DNA from 4 places in the Pantoea sp. B9002 genome. Region 1 is predicted to be linked to each of the others. Evidence: predicted binding sites of a transcription regulator. Region 1 holds the regulator's gene; each other region holds the start of a gene.

Region 1 (3,147 bases):
TGCGTCTACTAATTACGCTTTTCATACTGGCTTTAGCCCAACTGTTCTTTAATGTGGCCGCTGCATCTCCGCATGCGCCCGTTAACGCCAGTTCGCTTAAAGCAGAGAAAAAGAGCGCACGTGAAGACGAGCGCCGCAAACGACGTCCGGTGAAAACCACCACCAAAAAATCGCGCCTGACTGCTGTTCAAAAATTCAAACTCAAAAAACAGACCAAAACAGAAACCGCGCTGCACAAAACCACCAGCAAAAAATCCCCGCTGAAACTCTCTGCTAAGAAATACGGTCATCAACGGTTAGCGAAGAAAACGCCAGAGATCGCCGTCAATGATGAAGCGTTAGCACTGACCGGCATCAAAATGAGTAAAGCGCACCGCCAGCGTTACCAAAAAGCGCGTGAAACGGCGATGACCAAATTAATGGGTCAGCTCGGTAAACCTTATCAGTGGGGCGGCGCTTCGCCACACACCGGTTTCGACTGCAGCGGCTTAGTGTGGTACGCCTATAAAGATCTGGTTAAATTCAAACTCCCACGCACCGCTAATGAGATGTACCACCTGCGCGATGCGGCACCGATCAAGCGTGAAATGCTGGAGAAAGGCGATCTGGTGTTCTTCCGCATCAATAATCGCGGCACCGCCGACCATGTGGGCGTGTATCTCGGCGATGGTAAATTCATTCAGTCGCCGCGTACCGGCAAAGATATTCAGATTAGCGCATTGGGTGAGGATTACTGGCAGAAACACTATGTGGGCGCGCGTCGTATGATGACGCCAAAAACCATTCGCTAGTTGTTGCGCAACAAAGATAAAAAAGCCGGATGCTGTTCTCAGCTCCGGCTTTTTTGTTAATGCATGATCGCGGTAAAGCTAAAGGCGATAATCATCAACAGTGCGCCAACAGTGGTCATTAGCGCCAGCTTCAGGTCGGTATTCATCACAACTCCTTAGTCACACAATCATCAGGGTTAAGGCGATTTTCGCACAGCAATGGGCAAAAATCTCGTGTTATCCGCGCCAGCTTGCTAGAATCGCCGCCTTTCGTTGCGCAACAGATTTTGCGCATGCTGTATTTACAGCGTGATGAAGTGATTTCGCCTGCTAGAACCTACCGTTTTGCCCGCTTTTTTGGGCTGTAAAAGCATTAGCAGACGCAAACGTTTAACAATATACTTATCAGTAAGTTGCGATAAGCCCAGGAGTACCATTTTCATGGCAACAATTAAAGATGTCGCAAAACGCGCGGGTGTCTCAACCACCACGGTTTCGCATGTCATCAACAAAACGCGTTTCGTTGCGGAAGAGACGCGTAACGCCGTATGGGAAGCGATCAAAGAATTACACTACTCGCCGAGTGCCGTGGCGCGTAGTCTCAAAGTCAATCACACCAAAACCTTGGGTCTGCTGGCGACCTCTAGCGAAGCGCCCTACTTTGCTGAAATTATCGAAGCGGTGGAGAACCGGTGTTTCGAACGCGGCTATACGCTGATTCTCGGCAATGCGCACAACGATCTGCAAAAGCAGCGCGCTTACCTGTCGATGATGGCGCAAAAGCGCGTCGATGGATTGCTGGTGATGTGTTCGGAATATCCAGACGATTTGCTGCAGATGCTGGAAGAGAACCGCAATATCCCCATGGTGGTGATGGATTGGGGCGCGTCACGCGGTGATTTCACCGATACCGTGCAGGACAATGCGTTTCAGGGCGGTTATCTCGCCGGGCGTTATCTGATCGAACGCGGCCATCGCGATATCGGTGCCATTCCAGGCCAGATGGAGCGCAACACCGGCGGCGGACGTCATGCTGGCTTCCTGCAGGCAATGAACGAAGCGGGCATTACGGTGCGTCCGGAATGGGTGGTTCAGGGCGACTTTGAACCTGAATCGGGCTATCAGGCGATGCAGCAGATTTTAAATCAGAAACAGCGTCCAACCGCGGTGTTCTGCGGTGGCGATATCATGGCGATGGGCGCGATTTGCGCCGCTGATGAGATGGGTTTGCGCGTACCGCAGGATATCTCGGTGATTGGCTATGATAACGTGCGCAACGCGCGCTATTTCACCCCAGCGCTGACCACCGTGCACCAGCCGAAAGCCGAACTGGGTGAAAAAGCGCTGGAAATGCTGCTGGATCGCATTACCAGCAAGCGCGAAGATCCGCAAACAATCGAAGTCCAGCCAACGCTGATTGAACGCCGTTCGGTGGCGTACGGTCCGTTCCGCGACTATCGCCGCTAAGCCGACACTTCGCTGAGCCATTCGTGGTTCAGCGTTTCGGCATCCCCGAGATAAGCCAGTAACCACGCCAGCGCCGGTGACGCGCGCTGTTCGGACCAGCTTACGCAGCACGGACTGTCGGGAAACGCCTGCGGCAGCGCCAGTTCAACCAGTTTGTGGCTGTCCAGCAGCGGACGCGCCAAATGGCCCGGTACCATTCCGACGCACAATCCTGCCAGCAAACAATCCATCCCGGTTTCCCACTCTGGCACCACCAACCGCCGCTGATTATCCAGCGTCCATGTCATACGGCGCGGCAACGCACGCGAGGTATCTTCCAGCACCAGCGATGGCCACGCCCGCAAGGTTTCATCATCCAGCTCCTTGCTGTTTACCAGCGGATGATCGGGACTTACGACACAGCGCCAGTTCAGCGCGCCCATGTCCTGAAAGGCAAAACGTCCGCCCACCGGAATTGCCTGGGTTGCACCAATCGCCACATCCACCCGACCATCAGCCAACGCATCCCACACGCCGTTGAACACTTCGTAGCTGATAATCAGCTCCATATCGGGAAAATGGCGATAGAAGTCCTTCACTAACTGCCGCGTGCGCTGCGGTTTTACAATGCAGTCAACCGCGATGCTCAACTCGCCGCGCCAGCCATTTGCCAGTTGCTGACACTGTCGGCGAGTTGCCAGCATTTTTTTGATAACAGATCGGCCTTCACGCACAAAATGCTCGCCCGCCGGTGTCATCACCACTTCCCGATGCTGGCGCTCAAACAGCGGCACCGCCAGCCAGGTTTCCAGCTGACGCACGGTATAGCTGACGGCAGAAGGCACGCGATGCAGCTCCTGCGCTGCCGCGCTAAAACTACCGGTGCGCGCCACCGCATCCACTACTTCAAGCGCATATTCTGACCACATAA
Region 2 (3,147 bases), on a different contig from region 1:
ACGCAGCTTCACATCGGCCCAGCTGTCTGGATTGCCGCCCTGTTTCGCCGTTAGCTTGCGTACGTCCAACATGTGCGCGTAGCCCATGTTGTATGCCGCCAGCGCGAACCAGATACGTTCATCTTCAGGAATGGTTTCCGGTACTTTCTCCATCATGCGCTTGAGATATTCGCTGCCGCCGCGAATGCTCTGTTCGGGATCGAGGCGATCGTCAACGTCAAGGCTGTCGGCGGTATTACGCGTCAACATCATCATGCCGCGCACGCCGGTTGGCGATGTGGCCTGCGGATTCCAGTGCGACTCCTGATAGGAGATCGCCGCCAGTAAACGCCAATCCATGCTGGCGGAATATTTCTCAAACAGCGGTTTGATATCCGGCAGCGTGTTATCAATGGCGCGCAGGAAGGTGCGGGTATCAACGTAATCGAAGGTGCCAACGTGGCCGAGATACTTCTCCTCCAGTCGCGCCATCGCGCCTTCCTCGCCCATCTGGCTGTAGAAGTCGAGCATCGCCGCGCTCAGGCTGTCGTCTTCGTTGCGCGGTAAATACCAGGTTACCGGCTCTTCGTCGGTCACATCAAATGCCACCGCCAGCTGCGGATGAATGCGCTGCAGCAGGCCGATGGTGACCGAATCGCCCACCGTGTAATCGAGTTTGCCGTCAGCGACCGCTTCAAGCAGCGCTTTCTGGCCCTGATCGGTGGAGATCGCCCAGTCGAGATCGGGATAGCTGTCAGCTTTGGCGGAACGTAAAGTTGACAGATATGCCGAACCGGACTGCACAATCAGGCGGCCTTTGAGATCGCCGAGATTCTTCGGGCGAGGCTTATCAATGCGGTACACCAGCTGCTGCGACACCGAATAGTAACTCGGGCCACTTTGGTAGTGCGCGAGGCGCTCGCTGTTGTAGATCAAGCCGGCCGCCAGCAAATCCGCTTTACCGTCATCAAGGTCGTCAAACAGATCGCCGAGGTTAGGACGCACCTCAACTTCCAGTTTCACGCCAAGGTAATCGGCGAAGCGCTTCGCCAGCTCGTAATCCATACCGGCTGGTGCATTGTTAATGGTGTAGTAAGTCAGCGGAGAGTTAACGGTACTGATGCGCAGCACTCCGCGTGATTTGATCTGTGATAGCGCGTCTGTTCCGCCCCCGTACCACGGGATTGAAGGCCACAATGCTAGCGCAAGTAGCACGGTGATCAGACCGATAAACAGATAGTTTATTTTTAGGCGTTTCAAATAGTTGTCTCGTAATGGCTCACAGGCCTCTGTCTTTTAAAGGCAGTATTTATGTTGTTTTAACTCCCAGAGCGAGGGGCATTTTGCGCAACAAAAAGGGGCAGGGCAACTTTTATAGCAAGAATTGTGCAAAATTCAGCCAAACGCCAGGTGCCAGAATTTATGCGCAAACGGTTTCGTAACCCGTGCTGTTTCTCTATAATACCGCCCGTTTTCCCCTGTTGCGCCCAATGAAGCGTCGCCCGGCACTTCAAAGACGAGAGATCTTTAATGATGGAAATTCTGCGTGGTTCGCCCGCTCTGTCGGCATTTCGTGTAAACAAACTGCTGACCCGCTTTCAGGACGCTCACCTTCCGGTGAGTGATATTTACGCCGAGTACGTCCATTTTGCCGATGTTAGTGCACCGCTCAGCGCGGATGAGCAAGCCCGCCTGCAACGCCTGCTGAAATACGGTCCTTCTCTCGCCGAACACGCGCCACAAGGGCGTCTGTTGCTGGTAACGCCGCGTCCCGGCACCATCTCACCGTGGTCATCGAAAGCCACCGACATCGCCCATAACTGCGATCTGCCACAGGTATTGCGTCTTGAGCGCGGTATGGCCTTCTATGTGCAGGCACCTGAGCTGACGGAAGCACAGTGGCAGCAACTGGCTAGCCTGCTGCATGACCGCATGATGGAAACGGTGTTCGCTGATCTCAACGATGCGCAGCAGCTGTTTGCTCACCATCAGCCGCAGCCGCTGAAAAGCGTTGACGTGCTGGGCGCCGGCCGCAGCGCGCTGGAGCAGGCCAACACCACGCTGGGCCTGGCGCTGGCCAATGATGAGATCGATTACCTGCTTGATGCCTTTACTAAGCTGGGCCGCAATCCAAACGACATCGAGCTCTACATGTTTGCGCAGGCAAACTCCGAGCATTGTCGTCACAAGATCTTCAACGCCGACTGGATTATCGACGGCGAAAAGCAGCCGAAGTCGCTGTTTAAAATGATCAAGAACACCTTTGAACACAATCCTGAGCACGTGCTGTCTGCCTATAAAGACAACGCCGCGGTAATGGAAGGTTCTGAGGTTGGCCGCTTCTACGCCGATGCGCAGAAGGGCGAATATGAATTCCATCAGGAAGCCGCACATATCCTGATGAAAGTCGAAACCCATAACCACCCAACCGCCATTTCGCCGTGGCCGGGTGCTGCGACCGGTTCCGGTGGCGAAATTCGTGACGAAGGCGCAACCGGACGTGGCGCGAAGCCAAAAGCCGGTCTGGTCGGTTTCTCGGTATCGAATCTGCGTATTCCTGGCTTTGAACAGCCGTGGGAAGAGGATTTCGGTAAGCCGGATCGCATCGTCACCGCGCTGGATATCATGACCGAAGGCCCATTGGGCGGCGCGGCGTTCAACAACGAATTTGGTCGTCCAGCCCTGAACGGCTACTTCCGTACCTACGAAGAGCGCGTCAACAGCCACAATGGCGTAGAACTGCGCGGCTATCACAAGCCCATCATGCTGGCGGGCGGCATCGGTAACATCCGTGCCGATCACGTGCAGAAAGGCGAAATCGTGGTCGGTGCCAAACTGATCGTGCTCGGTGGTCCGGCCATGAATATCGGTCTGGGCGGCGGCGCGGCATCGTCAATGGCGTCAGGCCAATCGGATGCCGATCTCGACTTTGCGTCAGTACAGCGCGACAACCCAGAAATGGAGCGTCGTTGCCAGGAAGTGATTGACCGCTGCTGGCAGCTGGGCGAAGCCAACCCGATTCTGTTCATCCATGACGTCGGCGCGGGCGGACTTTCGAACGCCATGCCAGAACTGGTGAGCGACGGTAATCGTGGCGGCAACTTCAACCTGCGCGACATCCTCAGCGATGAGCCAGGCATGAGCCCGCTGGAAGTGTGGTGTAACGAG
Region 3 (3,147 bases), on a different contig from region 1:
TCCCTGCTCGGTCGGACGCGGCGGCACGGTACGCACCAGCAGCGGCTGACCAAATAAATTTTCCAGCTGTTTAATACGCTGCGAAACCGCCGATTGGGTAATGCAGAGTTTTTGTGCCGCACGCTCAAAGCCGCGCTCGCGAATCACAGCATCCAGCGCCTGAAGCGTTCGATAATCCGGGCGTTTCATTGTTGTTCTCTCTCGTTCAGGGTGGACGTTACTATGCCATAAAACTGTCAAATTGTGCTGCGGCGCATTTTTGCGGGCTGGCTTCCAAAGCGTTAAATCGGCTGTCTAACAGTCGCGCTTTTTTACAGCGCCTTGTTTTATACTACGCGCACTTCGATGTCGCACAGGTTTTAAACATACCATGACCCAGGATGAACTGAAAAAAGCGGTAGGTTGGGCAGCCCTGCAGTACGTAGAGCCCGGCACCATTGTCGGTGTAGGTACGGGCTCAACGGCAGCGCATTTCATTGATGCACTCGGCACCATGAAGAATCAGATTGAAGGCGCGGTTTCCAGCTCGGAAGCCTCGACGGAGAAACTGAAAGCGTTGGGCATTCACGTCTTCGATCTCAACGAAATTGATGAGCTGTCGGTTTATGTTGATGGCGCCGATGAAATCAATCCGCAGATGCAGATGATCAAAGGCGGTGGCGCAGCGCTGACGCGTGAGAAAATCGTTGCGGCGGTGGCGAAGAAATTTGTCTGCATTGCCGATGCATCGAAAGAAGTCGATGTGCTGGGCAACTTCCCGCTGCCGGTTGAAGTGATTCCGATGGCGCGTTCGTATGTGGCGCGTGAACTGGTCAAACTCGGCGGCTTGCCGGAGTATCGCCAGAACGTCATTACCGACAACGGCAACATTATTCTCGACGTGCATAATCTGCGTATTCTCGATCCTATCGAGCTGGAAAAAACCATCAATGCGCTGCCGGGCGTGGTGACCGTTGGCCTGTTTGCGGGACGTGGCGCGGATGTCGCGCTGATTGGCACCGCTGACGGCGTGAAAACCATCGTAAAATGATCTGTCCGGCGCGCCGAATGCGCCGGTTATTTCCATCCGCAAAACATCTTTTCTCGCCAGGCTGAAATTTGGTGACTTATGTCACAAAAGATTCATCAGCAGTGAGTTCGTACTTCGTCCACCAAGGATGTCACGATTTTGTACGGCATTGTGCTGTCTCCGCGTGGGCGCGTGCTGGCTCACAGGCAATCGTTTGTATTGCTGCGCACGAAATTTTTGATATTTTGACAGAAGGCTACCTTATGGTAGTCCTCATTGAATTCTGAATAGGGTCGGGAAATGGCAAAGGTATCACTGGAAAAAGACAAGATTAAGTTCCTGCTGGTGGAAGGCGTTCACCAGAGTGCGCTGGAAAACCTGCGTGCAGCAGGCTACACCAACATCGAGTTTCACAAAGGGGCGCTGGATGCGGAGTCGCTGAAATCCTCCATCCGCGATGCGCACTTCATTGGTATCCGTTCCCGTACCCAACTGACTGAAGAGATCTTTGCTGCTGCAGAAAAGCTGGTAGCAGTCGGCTGCTTCTGTATTGGTACTAACCAGGTTGATCTTGCTGCTGCGGCGAAACGCGGTGTTCCGGTGTTCAACGCGCCGTTCTCCAACACCCGTTCTGTTGCAGAGCTGGTGATTGGCGAAATGCTGCTGATGCTGCGTGGCATTCCGGAGGCCAACGCCAAAGCGCACCGTGGCATCTGGAATAAAGTCGCCAACGGTTCGTTCGAAGCACGCGGCAAGAAACTGGGCATCATCGGTTACGGCCATATCGGCATGCAGCTGGGTGTGCTGGCAGAAAGCCTCGGTATGCACGTGTTCTTCTACGATATCGAAAGCAAGCTGCCGCTCGGTAACGCGACTCAGGTGCGTCATCTCTCCGATCTACTCAATATGAGCGACGTAGTGAGCCTGCACGTTCCTGAAACGCAATCCACTCAGAACATGATTGGTGCGGAAGAGCTGGCGCTGATGAAGCCAGGCTCGCTGCTGATCAACGCCGCGCGCGGTACCGTGATCGATATTCCGGCGCTGTGTGATGCCCTGGCGAACAAACATCTGTCCGGTGCCGCCATCGACGTCTTCCCGGTTGAGCCTGCGACCAACAGCGATCCATTCAACTCTCCGTTATGCGAGTTCGATAACGTGATCCTGACGCCACACATTGGTGGTTCGACCCAGGAAGCGCAGGAAAACATCGGTATCGAAGTGGCTGGCAAGCTGGCGAAATACTCCGACAACGGTTCTACGCTGTCTGCGGTTAACTTCCCGGAAGTCTCGCTGCCGATGCACGCGGCAAGTGCTAGCCGCCTGCTGCACATCCATGAAAATCGTCCGGGTGTGCTGACCGCCATCAACCAAATTTTTGCCGAGCAGGGCATCAACATCGCCGCACAGTATCTGCAAACCACGCCTATTATGGGCTACGTGGTAATCGATATTGATGCTGAGCAGGATGCAGCGGATAAAGCGCTGCAGGCGATGAAGGCGATTCCGGGCACCATCCGCGCCCGTCTGCTGTACTGATTAAACAGGGCGCCATTGGCGCCCTTTGTTTTTCCTATTTACGCTTCCCATTGCCACAGTTTCGCTGGCGTCAGTATCGCGGGAAGCGGCACATCCCATGCGGCAACCGGCAGCGCTTCTACGCGCTGACAATCATGTGCGATGCCCACCGGAAGAAAACCATGCTGCTGCCAGTTTTGCAGCGTGCGATCGTAGAATCCGCCACCCATTCCCAAACGTTGACCGGCATGGTCAAACGCCACCAGCGGCACCAGCATCACATCTAATTGATCCAGCGTTGCCAGTTGCGTGATGTCTAAAGGCGGTTCCGGAATACGCAGCTTATTTGGCGTGAGTGACGTTTCTGGCGTGTAACGGATAAACAGCAGATTGCCAGGCGAGAAGGGATGAAGCACCGGTAAGTAAACCTGCTTTTTTTGCTGCCACAATTTGGCGATCAGCGGGCGGGTGTTGATCTCTCCATCGACAGACAAAAACAGTGCAATGCGTTGGGCATTGGCAATCGGCGCAATGTTGATAGCGTGTTCAGCCAACTGATCGGCGGCCTGTTCTTGTTGCTCAGACGTGAGATTGCGGCGCAAATGGCGCACATGCTGACG
Region 4 (3,147 bases), on a different contig from region 1:
ACGCCGAAGCCGCGATGGTGCTGCTGCTGTTTCAACTGGGTGAACGCCTCGAAGCCTACGCCGCTGCACGCGCACGCCGTGGTGTCACCGCGCTGATGGCGCTGCGTCCAGATACCGCCACGCGCATTAACGGCACGCAGCGGGAAAACGTCCGCTTAGAAGTGCTGCAGCCCGGCGATGTGATTGAAGTTGCGGCCGGCGGACGTTTACCGGCCGATGGCGAACTGCTGCACGCCAGCGCCAGCTTTGATGAAAGCGCGTTGACCGGCGAATCGCTGCCGGTAGCGCGTGAGCCTGGCGAACAGATCATGGCCGGTGCCACCAGCCTTGATCGTCTGGTGACGCTGAAAGTCATTTCCCAGCCGGGCCAAAGTGCCATTGACCGCATCCTGCAACTGATTGAGGAAGCCGAAACCCATCGTGCGCCGGTTGAGCGTTTTATCGATCGCTTCAGCCGCATCTATACGCCCGCCATTATGCTGCTGGCGCTGCTGGTGATGGTGCTGCCGCCGCTGCTGGGCTTTGGCGCGTGGTTGCAGTGGATTTATAAAGGGCTGACGCTGCTGTTGATTGGTTGCCCTTGTGCGCTGGTGATCTCCACGCCCGCTGCCATCACTTCCGGCCTGGCCGCTGCCGCGCGTCAGGGCGCGCTGATCAAAGGCGGCGCGGCGCTGGAGCGCCTCAGCCGCGTCAGTATGATGGCGTTCGACAAAACCGGCACGCTGACCGCCGGTAAACCGCAGATCAGCCACATCCAGCCCTTTGGCGGGATGGCGGAAGACAATCTGCTGAGTATCGCCGCCGCGGTTGAACAAGGTTCCACCCATCCGCTGGCGCGGGCGATTGTCAGCGAAGCCGAGCATCGCGCACTGACGCTTCCGCAAGCTGCACAGCAGCAAACCCTGGCCGGCAGCGGCATTCGAGCTGCGATAGATGGCGTGACCTATCAACTGCTGACGCCGCGCGAAGTCAGTCATCTCGATGACGCACAGCAACAGCAGATTGCTCAGCTGGAAGCGCAAGGCCAAACCGTGGTGCTGCTGTTGCAGGAGCAGCAGGTGCTGGGTGCGCTGGCGTTGCAGGATCAGTTGCGCACCGAAGCGCTTAGCGCGCTGGCTGAGTTGCAGAAGCTTGGCGTAAACAGCGTGATGCTGACCGGCGACAACCCACGCGCGGCCGCCGCCATTGCCGCTGAGCTCAACATCGATTATCGCGCGGGTTTACTGCCCGCCGATAAAGTTGAGGCGGTGAGGACGTTAGGCGCACAGCACGCATTGGCGATGGTCGGCGATGGCATTAATGATGCGCCTGCCATGAAAGCCGCCACCATTGGCATTGCGATGGGCAGCGGCACCGATGTGGCGCTGGAAGCGGCGGATGTGGCATTAACGCAAAATCAGCTGGCGATTCTGCCGCGCACCATTGTGCTGGCACGGCGCACGCGCGCCATCATTCGTCAGAACGTGGCGCTGGCGTTGGGATTAAAGGCGATTTTTCTGGTCACCACGCTGCTCGGCTTCACCGGTTTGTGGCTGGCGGTATTAGCGGATTCCGGTGCCACCGCACTGGTGACAGCCAACGCGCTGCGCTTGCTGCGTCAGCGTTAAACGCCTTTTTTAATCAGAAACTGGTACGGCAGGCTTTCGGTCTGCTGTGCCAGCAACTCATGCTCCATAAAGCGGCAGAAACCGGGAATATCGCGTGTGGTGGCGGGATCGTCAGCAATGATCAGCAAGGTTTCACCGGCCTGCATGCTGCGCACGGTTTTACGCACCATCATTACCGGCTCCGGGCAGCGCAGGCCAAGGGCATCAAGCTGATGGTCAGGCGCAGAAAAGGGATCGCTCATGATTCTCTGTCAGTTGTTAGTGATGGGCGCTCATTCTAGCGCGCGAATTAGCCAACGCAAGGCGATAACGATTGCGTTAAAATTAACCATTGCATAAATTGCGCAACGCGTTAAGATGCCGCCGATTTTTTATTTACCATCGTGCCAATGCACGAACCTGGGTTCCCTCACCCCATCACTAAAAAGGCTTACAATGATTAACTTCTCTGCACGTCAGCGCATGCATGCGCTGTTTTGGCTATCGCTTTTCCATCTGCTGGTGATCACGTCCAGTAACTATCTGGTCCAGCTGCCGGTTTCCATCTTCGGCTTCCACACCACATGGGGCGCGTTTAGCTTTCCGTTTATTTTCCTCGCCACCGATCTCACTGTGCGCATCTTTGGCGCGCCGCTGGCTCGTCGCATTATTCTGGCGGTGATGATTCCCGCGCTGGTGATCTCCTACCTTGTTTCCTGCGTGTTCTATCAGGGCGAATGGCAAGGTTGGGCGTCACTGGAAGAGGTGAATCTGTTTGTTGCGCGTATCGCCTGCGCCAGCTTTATGGCTTATGCGCTGGGACAAATTCTCGACGTCCACGTTTTTAACCGTTTGCGCCGTTTATCGCAGTGGTGGATTGCTCCAGCGGCAGCGATGTTCCTCGGTAATATCAGCGATACGCTGGCCTTCTTTTTCATCGCCTTCTACAAGAGCCCAGACCCGTTTATGGCCACACATTGGGTCGAGATCGCGCTGGTGGATTACAGCTTCAAAGTGCTGATCTGCATGATCTTCTTCCTGCCCGCTTACGGCGTGCTGCTGAATGCCATGCTAAAGCGCTTAGCCGAACGTTCCGCGCAGCAGCAGATCAATTTCGGCTGATTGCACATACACTAAATACCGCATTACGCTAAGATTTCCTGACACTCCGGCGGTTGCTTTTAACCGCCGATTCCGTTTTGATAACGCCTGACTGGAATCATGTAAAAGGGAAAAGAATGCGTAACGTAGTGAAATATGTGGGTATTGGCCTGTTGGTTATCGGCCTGGCGGCATGTGACCAGAAGAAAGATGATGCGGCAGCGAACAGCAACGGTGCGAGCGCCAGCCAGTCGGCCCAGACGGTTAACCTGATGGACGGCAAACTGAGTTTCTCTCTGCCTGCGGGCATGTCTGACAAGAGCGGCAAGCTCGGCTCTGAATCCACCAACATGCACGTCTATGCCGACGAAACCGGTCAGCGCGCGATTATCGTGATTGCTGGCGATCCAACCAACGAAGCGCTTGATGCGCTGGCACAGCGTCTGGAACAGCAGCAGCG

What was found. Region 1 encodes PurR, which represses purine synthesis genes. Its sites were predicted from a motif close to CANGCAAACGTTTGCNTG; they were not measured.
Region 2: a site for PurR is predicted at 1,403-1,420, ahead of purL (phosphoribosylformylglycinamidine synthase). Genes of this name have one in related genera too.
Region 3: a site for PurR is predicted at 1,213-1,230, ahead of serA (phosphoglycerate dehydrogenase). Genes of this name have one in related genera too.
Region 4: a site for PurR is predicted at 1,910-1,927, ahead of tusA (sulfurtransferase TusA). Genes of this name have one in related genera too.

Annotation. Positions count from the first base shown of each region.
Region 1 is NZ_JACAPA010000017.1:17,085-20,231, forward strand. It holds gene HX773_RS11085 (C40 family peptidase) at 1-791, shown strand, start outside; gene HX773_RS11090 (YnhF family membrane protein) at 848-937, opposite strand; gene purR (HTH-type transcriptional repressor PurR) at 1,212-2,237, shown strand; gene punR (DNA-binding transcriptional activator PunR) at 2,234-3,145, opposite strand.
Region 2 is NZ_JACAPA010000010.1:47,853-50,999, forward strand. It holds gene mltF (membrane-bound lytic murein transglycosylase MltF) at 1-1,239, opposite strand, end outside; gene purL (phosphoribosylformylglycinamidine synthase) at 1,510-3,147, shown strand, end outside.
Region 3 is NZ_JACAPA010000059.1:170,726-173,872, reverse strand. It holds gene HX773_RS24040 (LysR family transcriptional regulator ArgP) at 1-189, opposite strand, end outside; gene rpiA (ribose-5-phosphate isomerase RpiA) at 371-1,030, shown strand; gene serA (phosphoglycerate dehydrogenase) at 1,310-2,548, shown strand; gene HX773_RS24025 (5-formyltetrahydrofolate cyclo-ligase) at 2,587-3,147, opposite strand, start outside.
Region 4 is NZ_JACAPA010000055.1:33,194-36,340, reverse strand. It holds gene HX773_RS23130 (zinc/cadmium/mercury/lead-transporting ATPase) at 1-1,607, shown strand, start outside; gene tusA (sulfurtransferase TusA) at 1,604-1,849, opposite strand; gene HX773_RS23120 (7-cyano-7-deazaguanine/7-aminomethyl-7-deazaguanine transporter) at 2,043-2,708, shown strand; gene HX773_RS23115 (DcrB family lipoprotein) at 2,825-3,147, shown strand, end outside.